One region of the Serratia rubidaea genome, then DNA from elsewhere that is predicted to be linked to it. Evidence: predicted binding sites of a transcription regulator. Region 1 holds the regulator's gene; the other holds the start of a gene.
What was found. The regulator Fur, encoded in region 1, represses iron uptake genes when iron is present. The targets are predictions, from matches to a motif close to ATAATAATGAGAACNACTATCAA.

Region 1 (4,810 bases):
CTTTGCAGATAATGAGTATGATACCCTATCAGAACCTCTCAAGATCATGAACTTCGCGATGAAATTACATTATCAATTGCTGGCCGCACAGGCGGAGAACACCGATACCCTGCCTATCCTGCTGATCCACGGCCTGTTCGGCAATCTCGACAACCTCGGGGTGCTGGCGCGCGATCTGAATCAGCAGCACAGCGTGATTAAAGTCGATCTGCGTAACCACGGCCTGTCGCCGCGTTCCGATGAGATGAGCTATGCCGCGATGGCGCAAGACCTGCTGACGCTGCTGGACGACCTCCAGATCGCCCGCGCCATCGTGATCGGCCATTCGATGGGCGGCAAGGCCGCCATGGCGCTGACCGCGCTGGCGCCCGACCGCATTGCACGGCTGGTGGTGATCGATATCGCCCCGGTGGCCTACCCGAGCCGCCACCATGACGACATCTTCGCCGCCCTGACGGCGGTCAGCGACGCCGGCCTTACCCAGCGCCAGCAGGCGGCGCAGCTGATGCGCGACTATCTGGATGAAGAAGGGGTCATTCAGTTCCTGCTGAAATCCTTTCACCAGGGAGAGTGGCGCTTCAACCTGCCGGTGCTGATCGCCAACTACGCGGCGATTATCGGCTGGCGCGAAGTGCCCGCCTGGCCCCACCCAACGCTGTTTATCCGCGGCGGGCTGTCAGAGTACGTGCAAAACAGCTATCGCGACGCCATCGCGCGCCAGTTTCCGCAGGCGCGCGCCTACGAGGTGGCCGGCACCGGACACTGGGTGCATGCGGAAAAACCGCAGGCGGTGCTGCGCGCCATTCACCGCTTTTTGGGCCAGCCCTGAACGCAGGTGGCGAAAAAACGCGCTAAAGATAACGGCTTAGCGCGTTTGCGCCTCAGTTAGGCATTGTCGTTGCGACGCCTGCTGGGGTAAGATGGCGCGCTATAATTTTTGCCGCCATCCCCAGCGTGCTGTCCGGCGCCAGATTGGGGGCAAAGTTGGCTTAGGTTGTAACGACCTGAACGGTATTAACCACAGCGTCCGGAAAGCAGACCATCGCTTTTTGATGCTAATTCCCTTGCAGTACCGCTACCTATGGCAAAAGAACAAACGGATCGCACGACGCTGGATCTGTTCGCAGATGAACGCCGTCCGGGGCGCCCGAAAACCAACCCGTTATCCCGTGATGAACAGCTTAGAATCAATAAGCGTAATCAGTTACGGCGCGATAAAGTCCGCGGGTTACGGCGTGTGGAACTGAAAATCAACGCGGAAGCGGTGGAAGCGCTGAACAGGCTGGCCGAACAGCGCAACATCAGCCGCAGCGAACTGATCGAGCAAATGCTGCTGGCGCAGCTGGCGGACGAACAGCCGTCGCAATAATAACGTGCGGCAGCCGCACACGGCGTAAGGCGATGCCCGCTTAACGCCGCCTTACTTTCCGGCATCGCATGAACGCGATAAAACCCCGGAGCAAATTTCTGGCATGATAGGCGTTTACCGGTGGGACCCAGGTCTTTACCAAGACGCTACTTTACAACGATACCGATGCGATCAGCAGGCGAAACGTATTGTAATTTATTGAATTAAAAGGTTATACGCAATATGGCTAACGTAGGCATTTTCTTTGGCAGCGACACGGGCAATACCGAAAACATTGCCAAGATGATTCAAAAGCTCCTTCGCAAAGACTTCGGCGATGATGTTGCTGAGATTCACGACATCGCCAAAAGCAGCAAAGAAGATCTGGACGCATTCGACATTTTGCTGCTGGGCATCCCGACCTGGTACTACGGTGAAGCACAATGTGACTGGGACGACTTTTTCCCGACGCTGGAAGAAATAGACTTCAACGGTAAGCTGGTTGCGCTGTTCGGCTGCGGCGATCAGGAAGACTATGCCGAGTACTTCTGCGACGCGATGGGCACCATCCGCGATATTATCGAACCGCGCGGCGCCGCTATCGTCGGCCACTGGCCAACCAAAGGCTACCATTTCGAAGCCTCCAAGGGTCTGGCGGACGACGACAACTTTATCGGTTTGGCCATTGATGAAGACCGCCAGCCGGAACTGACCAACGAACGCGTAGAAGCCTGGGTCAAACAGATCGTCGCAGAGCTGAGCCTGGCCGATATCATCGGCTGATATTATGCTCCGCAATGCTGCGAGACGGCTCCCGCTGACCGGCGGGGCCGTTATCGGCATCACGGATTGAAGCAATAGAAGCTACATATTAGTAACTTCCCTCCCCGTCACGGTAGACTCTGGCCCCGGTTTATCCCATTCATCAAGATGTTGCACGCGCAACATGTAACGGCGCAATAGACTTTTGTTAACAACCGGCGGTTTCCATTTAGGTCAACCGGTTCTATAATGAGTCGCTATTAACGCTTTGTGCCGACCGATGCCACAGGCAACAATGCCTCAACTGATTAGCATAGTAACAGGACTGAATCCGCATGACTGACAACAACACCGCATTGAAGAAGGCCGGCTTAAAAGTCACGCTTCCGCGACTCAAAATCCTGGAAGTGCTGCAAGATCCGGCTTGCCATCATGTCAGTGCGGAAGATTTGTATAAGAAACTGATCGACATGGGCGAAGAGATTGGTCTGGCGACGGTTTACCGCGTACTGAACCAGTTTGACGACGCCGGTATCGTTACCCGTCACAACTTCGAAGGCGGCAAGTCCGTATTTGAGCTGACCCAACAGCATCACCACGATCACCTGATCTGCCTGGACTGCGGCAAAGTGATCGAGTTCAGCGATGAGTCCATCGAAGCGCGTCAGCGTGATATCGCCAAACAGCACGGCATCAAGCTCACCAACCACAGCCTGTACCTGTATGGCCACTGCACCAGCGGTGACTGCCGTGAAAACGATACGCTGCATAACAAGAAATAAAGCTGGCCTGCCAGCGTAAATCAGGAACCGCCGCACGGCGGTTTTTTTATGCCTGTCGATCGAGGAGCCGCTGCGGCGCCCGCCGTTATAGCGATGGGCGCCGCAGACGTTTGGCTTAGGCCGTTACCGGCTCCGCGCGGCTGAAGCGCTTGCCGTCCGGGCTTGCCGAACGCACCTGCACCTCGCCCTGCACCGCCGGTCTGGCGGCGTCATCATAGCGCTGCCAGCTCTGACCGCCGTCGGTCGAATACTCGATGGTCAGGCCCGGCAGTGCAATATTGGCCTCCAGCCTGCCGCCGTCAATGCGTGCGCCCGGCACCGGCAGGCGATAGCGGATACCGCCCGCATCCAGCTTGGCCAGTTCACGCTGCCCCAGGATATTGGCAAAAACCTGCCACTCCTGCGCCAGCTTTTTGCCGTCGACAAAGCGGGTTTCCCCACCCTTGTACTCGCGGCCCGCCTGATAGTCCAGCTCCCAGTCGGCGCGGTGCCAGGCGCGCTCGGCCACCGACAGCGCACGTGGGAAGATCATATACTCCATCTGCGGATCGGTTCGCACCACCTCGCTCCACAGCTGGGCGGACAGACCGTGCGCCCCCGGCCACGGCTTGTCGCTCTTGGCGCTGAACGCGTTGCCGTCACGGTCGACCGAGGTTTCGGCATTCTGCGGCATATTGTCCGGAGCAAAGCTGAAAATCTTGCGCTCGTCGCTGAAGCGGGTGCCCCAGTAATAGCCGCTGTCGTTCGGGTTCACTTCATACGGGAAGTCCAGATAGACATAGTCCGGGTTGGAGACCACCACTTCATAACCCTTGTTGGCCCAGTCGTTCACCGAGTCAAAACCGCCCCAGTACAGGGTATCCCAGAAGTTGACGCCCACACGCGAAGTGGCGAACGCTTTGGCGTCCTTGGCGTCTTTCAGGCCATCCTGCCAGGCCTGCATCCGATCGATACCGTGCGCCTTCACCAGCTTGCTGACCTCCTGGCCGAAGTAGCTCGGCAGATGTTCCATATCCGCCACTTTACCGCTGTCGATCAGCCGCTGGCAGGCCTGCGACTTCGCCCATGGCTTATCTTCCTTGCTCAGATCGAGCATCCCCTTGCCCGCCTCCGGTTTCTTCACGTCGGTGTAGCCGGCCCCCAGACGGATGTTTTTCGCCTCATCGCCACCAAAGTGCCAGGTGCCGATCGGCTGCCCCGCCTCCTGATGCATTTTGACCAGTTCCCCCATCACTTTGTCGACAAAGCGGGTGGAGGAGTCCAGGCACGGGTTCAGGTAGCTCTGACGGTTAAAGAACTGTACCGAGGTGGTGTTCGAGGTATCGGTCGGGTCGACCAGCCGGTACGCCTCCGCCTCCTGCTGCTTGCCCTGCGCCATCAGTTTCTGGTAGCGCGCCTCCATGGAAACCACCGCCGCGCGGGCGTGCGCCGGCATGTCGATTTCCGGGATCACCTCAATATGTCGCGCCTGCGCATACTTGAGAATGTCGATGTAATCCTGACGCGAGAAGAAACCGCCGTAGACATCCGGCCCCTGACCGTACTGCGGCAGCAGACAGGTGGTTTCGCTCAGGTCATGGCAGCGCTGCGCACCGACGTCCGTCAACTCCGGCAGGCCGGGGATTTCAATACGCCAGCCCTCATCATCGGTCAGGTGGAAATGGAATTTATTCAGCTTATAGGCCGCCATCTGATCCAGCAGGCGCAGCACGGCGTCCTTATGGTGGAAATTGCGCGCCACGTCGAGGAACAGCCCGCGGTAGGCAAAGCGCGGCGCGTCGCTCGCCTCCAGCGCGGCAATCTTCTTCTCGCCATTCAGCGGAATCAGCGACAAAATGGACTGCAGACCGTAGAACACCCCGCTCTGGTCAAAGCCGGTAATCCGCGCTTCCTTCTCGCCCAGCGTCAATTTATAGGC
Region 2 (4,810 bases), 1.5 Mb from region 1:
TTATCCGCGCCATGCGCAGAGCGGTACGCCGGTTTGGGTTGACGGCGTACTGACGCGCACCGTCGGCACGGTATCGATGGATATGCTGGCGGTGGATCTGACGCCGTGCCCGCAGGCGGCCATCGGCGCGGAGGTAGAGCTGTGGGGCCGGCATTTGCCGGTGGATGACGTGGCCGCCGCAGCCGGTACGCTGGGGTACGAGCTGCTGACGGCATTAACGCCGCGGGTGCCGGTGGAGGCCGGCGCTTAACATTAACTGACCCGGTTTAACTGGCCTTTTAACTGTTTACTGCGCTGCCGGGCGTGCAGCGCCAGTAAACAGCCTGTCGCCATCACTAATGCCAGCGCCATTTTCGGCTGCAGCGGCAGCGCCATCGCCAACAGTCCCAGCGCCGCGCCGCCGGCCATCTGCACAAAACCCACCAGCGCCGAAGCCACGCCGGCCTCATTGGAGTAAGGCTCCAGCGCATAGCTGGTGGCCGGGCCCATCACAAACGCCAGTCCGGCGCAGCCGATGGCAACCGGCAGCATATAGGCCAGCCAGTGGGTTTGCGCCGCCGGTGACAGGAAGGCGATGTCAAACAGCAGGGCCGCACATCCCAGTCCCATCAGCACGCCGCCGGTCGCCAGGCAAAATGGCCGGCCGACCTTGCGGATCACCCGGTTGACGAAAAAACTCACCAGCATAATCCAGAAGCCGTTGGCGCCGAATGCCACGGAAAACTGCAGCGGCGTCAGGCCGGCGGTGCCCATCAGCACATTCGGCGCCAGCGAGACGTAAGTGAGCGCCATGCCCATGGCGCCCGAGTTGACCACGGCAAAAGAGACAAAGCGTGACTGACCCAGGATCCGTGCATACTGGCGTACGGGCAGCCCTTTTACCGGCCGCGTATCCGCCGGCCGGGTTTCCGGCAGGCGCAGGGCGATCAGCACGAATACCAGCAGCGCGTAAAGGACCAGGAACCAGAAGGGAGCGCGCCAGCCGAACGCTTCCGCCAGCAAACCGCCCAGCAGCGGCGCCAGCGCCGGGATAATATTCAGCGTACCGTTGAGGAAGCCGAAGGCGCGCGCGGCGTCGTCGCCGTTCATGCGGTCACGCACGCCGCTAAACGCCACCACGGCGGTACAGCAGACCGCGACGCCCTGCAGCAGGCGTGAGGCGATAAACAGCGTCGGGCTGTCGGCCAGCGCGGCCATCGCTGCGCCAATCATATACAGGATGATGCCGGCCAGTGCGACCGGCTTGCGGCCATAGTTATCCACCAGCGGGCCGGCGACGACCTGGCCCAGCCCCAGCACCAGAATAAACAGCGAAATAGTGGATTGGATCACCGCTTCGCTGCTGTTCAGGCCCAGAGCGATAGCCGGTATGGCCGGCAGATAGAGGTCGATGCCTAACGGTCCCAGCAAGACCAGGCTCAGCAGGAGAAAGAGAAATTTTTGCATAATAAAAAGTAGCACATCCGGGTGGCAAAGTGGCTTAGGGTAGTGCCTCCGCGGAGAAATGAAAAGCGCGGCGCACCATGTTGTTATACCGTCAGCGCGACCACGGCGCTGAAGGCCGTGCAAGCGCGCCCGTCCGGGCTAGGGCAGCGGTGCGGCGTCGTGACGAAAATAGCAGTTGGCCACCACGTCAGCGACGTATCGGGCCTGATGCTTGGCATCGTCCAGCGCCCGGTGCGGCGTGCCTTCGAACGGTCGGCTCTTTTTCGGGTTAAAACCGTGCAGGTCCGCCAGCGTTACGAGGGTGCGAACGTCCTGCGTATGCCAGAACTTCCATGGGCAGGGCATCGCCAACTGCTGAAAGGCGTGCTCCAGAATGGCGCAGTCAAACTCTTTGCCGTTGCCCCAGACCTTGACCGTATCGGTGCTGTGCATATGCATAAAGCGGCTCAAGTTGGTCAGCACGCGTTTTAGGCTGTCGCTGCCGCTAAAGGCGGCCTTGCGCGCCTCATCGGATTGTTTGGCCCACCAGGCGACGGTGTCCAGACCGATCGTTCTGCCGTCCTGTTCTTTTTGTGGGCTGACGGCCGCTTCAAACTCCTCGCCCAACTGACCGGTTTTCGGATCGAAAAATACGGCGGCAACCACCAGTATGACCGCGCTTGGTTTCACATCCAGCGTTTCTATATCCAACATCACATGGTGCATCGGGTTTCTCTGCTCGCCAAAACGTGATCACAGGATACTACAAAGCCGACATGGTCGCGCAGCATCAATTCAGGGCAGGCGTAAAAGGGGGAATCACGGTATGATACGCCTAGATTTTGCTGGAGGTAGTCGCCGGAGTGAGAACGCTGATCTTTATTTGTTGCATGTTGGGGTATGCGCTGGTGCTGGGGTACCTGGGCACCTTTGTGGCAGACAAAGTCTGCGAGGGCTACAGCAACTACAGCAAAATTTGTCGCATGGTGGATATCACCGAACCGCATATTTCTGACGCGCCGCCGCCTTCGGCCAGATAATCGCCGATTTCTCCTCTTTCTCTGCTGTTATCCACCGGACACCGTCGCCAGTTTTCCTGCTGATAAATGCCGAGCATGCTTGAATTCCCCATCCATAAAAGATAATAATTATCATTGTTATTATCTTTACAATTATTTTCACTTGCTTAACACCAGCGCACCGCATCACGCACAGACCGGACGGTCATCGAAACCGTTTTGTCTCTTTGCGGTGCAAATTTTATGGCTTCCAATAGGAATTACGGCTATGTCTGGGATTTTTCCTGTCAAACGCTCCCGTCTGTTCTGCGCCATCGCGCTGTTTTTACCGCTCTCTTCCTGGGCGGAAGATACGCTGCTGGTGACCGCCGGGCCGGCGGACACGGCGGACTCCGCCACCCACGGCTACACCGCCGGCACCAGCCAGGGGGCGACGAAAACCGACCGTCCGCTGATTTTGACCGGGCAGACGGTGTCGGTGGTGACGCGTCAACAGATGACCGACCAGAATGCATTAACGGTTAACGATGCGCTGAAGTATACGCCGGGGGTATTCACCAATTTTTCCGGCGGGGCGACGCGCTATGACACTATTGCGCTGCGGGGCTTTCATGGCGGCGATGTGAATAACACCTTCCTGGACGGGCTGCGGTTACTGAGCGACAGCGGCAGCTACAACGCGCTGCAGGTTGATCCCTGGTTCCTGGAGCGGGTTGACGTGATTAAAGGGCCGTCTTCGGTCATGTACGGCCAAAGTATCCCCGGCGGTCTGGTGGCGCTGACCAGCAAACGGCCGCAGTTCGCTACGGAAGGGCACCTTAACCTGACGGGCGGCAATCACCATACCCAAGGCGGGGCGTTTGACGTGACCGGCGCGCTGTCGGATCAATGGGCATACCGGCTGACGGGCATGACGCGCAGCAGCGATACCATGTATGACCACCAGCGCGAAGAGCGCTACGCGATCGCGCCGTCGCTGCTGTGGCAGCCGAGTGAAGACACCTCGCTGCTGCTGAAAGCCTACCTGCAAAAAGATCCGTCCGGTGGCTATCACAGCGCGGTGCCGGCAGACGGCAGCCTGTATGCCAGCCAGGGCGACAAGCTGGGGCGGGGATTCTTTGACGGCGACAGCCGCCATAATGTGTTCAAGCGTTGGGAACAGATCTACAGCTACGCCTTCTCGCACCGGTTTAACGATATCTGGACCTTCCGGCAAAACGCCAGCTATACCCATTCGAACGTTGAACTGGAGCAGGTTTATCAGGCGGGCTGGAATGACGATCATACGCTGCTGAACCGCTACTACAGCGGTTCTAATACCTCGCTGGACGCCTACGCCGTGGATAATCAGCTGGAAGCCGAGTTCGCCACCGGTCTGTTGGACCATAAGGTGCTGCTGGGGCTGGGCTATCAGCGTTTCCGCAATAATCTGTGGGATGAGGCCGGCGGCGCTTCGCCGCTGAACCCTTATACCGGCGAGGCGGAGGAGCCATTGCTGACCGGCGTCACTCGCACCGACTCGCGCCGCCGCTACCAGCAAACCGGCGTCTACCTGCAGGATGAGATCGCCCTGAATAACTGGTATCTCAACCTGGCCGGCCGTTACGATCGTCTGGAAAGCAAAAATACTAACCTGACTGCGGACAGTAGCGATTCGCGCAACGATCACCACTTCAGCGGTCGCGCCTCGCTGCTTTATCACTTCGACAACGGCTTCTCGCCGTATGCCAGCTACAGCACGGCGATCACCCCGGAAGCGTTGGCGGATAAAGACGGCCATATGCTCAAGCCCAGCACCAGCAAGCAGTATGAAGTCGGCCTGAAATACCAGCCGCCGGGCAGCACATCGCTGTACAGCGTGTCGCTGTACGATCTCACGCAGAAAGACGTGGCGAACCGGGTGGTGCAGCAGAGTTACTACGATCCTGCCGGGAAGGTGCATTCGCAGGGGATTGAACTGGAAGCGCGCTCTCAGGTGACCGATCGCCTTAATGTGATTGCCGGTTACACCTATAACAAGGTGAAATTTAAAGACGCCATCGACGGCAATAACGGCAATACGCCGTATCTGGCGCCGGACCAGATGGCGACGCTGTGGGGGCAGTATGATGCCGGTTATGGGCTGAACGTCGGCGCGGGCGTGCGTTATATTGGCAAACAGTGGGCGGATAATGAGAATACCCGGCGCATTCCGTCCGTGACCTTACTGGACGCTTCGGTACGCATGAATCTGGCGCAGGTGGCGCCGACGCTGAAGGGCGCCTACGTCCAGCTGAACGTTAATAATCTGGCGGACAGAAAATACGTCGCGGCCTGTTACGGCACCAGCTACTGCTATTGGGGGCAGGAGCGCAGCGTTGTCGCGA

Region 2: I6G83_RS19820 (TonB-dependent siderophore receptor) is a predicted target of Fur. The motif match lies at 2,564-2,586, and genes of this name have one in related genera.

Annotation. Positions count from the first base shown of each region.
Region 1 covers NZ_CP065640.1:2,748,514-2,753,323, reverse strand. The annotation lists gene ybfF (esterase) at 47-829, shown strand; gene ybfE (LexA regulated protein) at 1,082-1,369, shown strand; gene fldA (flavodoxin FldA) at 1,592-2,131, shown strand; gene fur (ferric iron uptake transcriptional regulator) at 2,446-2,892, shown strand; gene I6G83_RS12825 (beta-N-acetylhexosaminidase) at 3,008-4,810, opposite strand, start outside.
Region 2 covers NZ_CP065640.1:4,212,695-4,217,504, reverse strand. The annotation lists gene dadX (catabolic alanine racemase DadX) at 1-250, shown strand, start outside; gene I6G83_RS19835 (multidrug effflux MFS transporter) at 253-1,446, opposite strand; gene I6G83_RS19830 (3'-5' exonuclease) at 1,585-2,151, opposite strand; gene I6G83_RS19825 (hypothetical protein) at 2,289-2,465, shown strand; gene I6G83_RS19820 (TonB-dependent siderophore receptor) at 2,713-4,810, shown strand, end outside.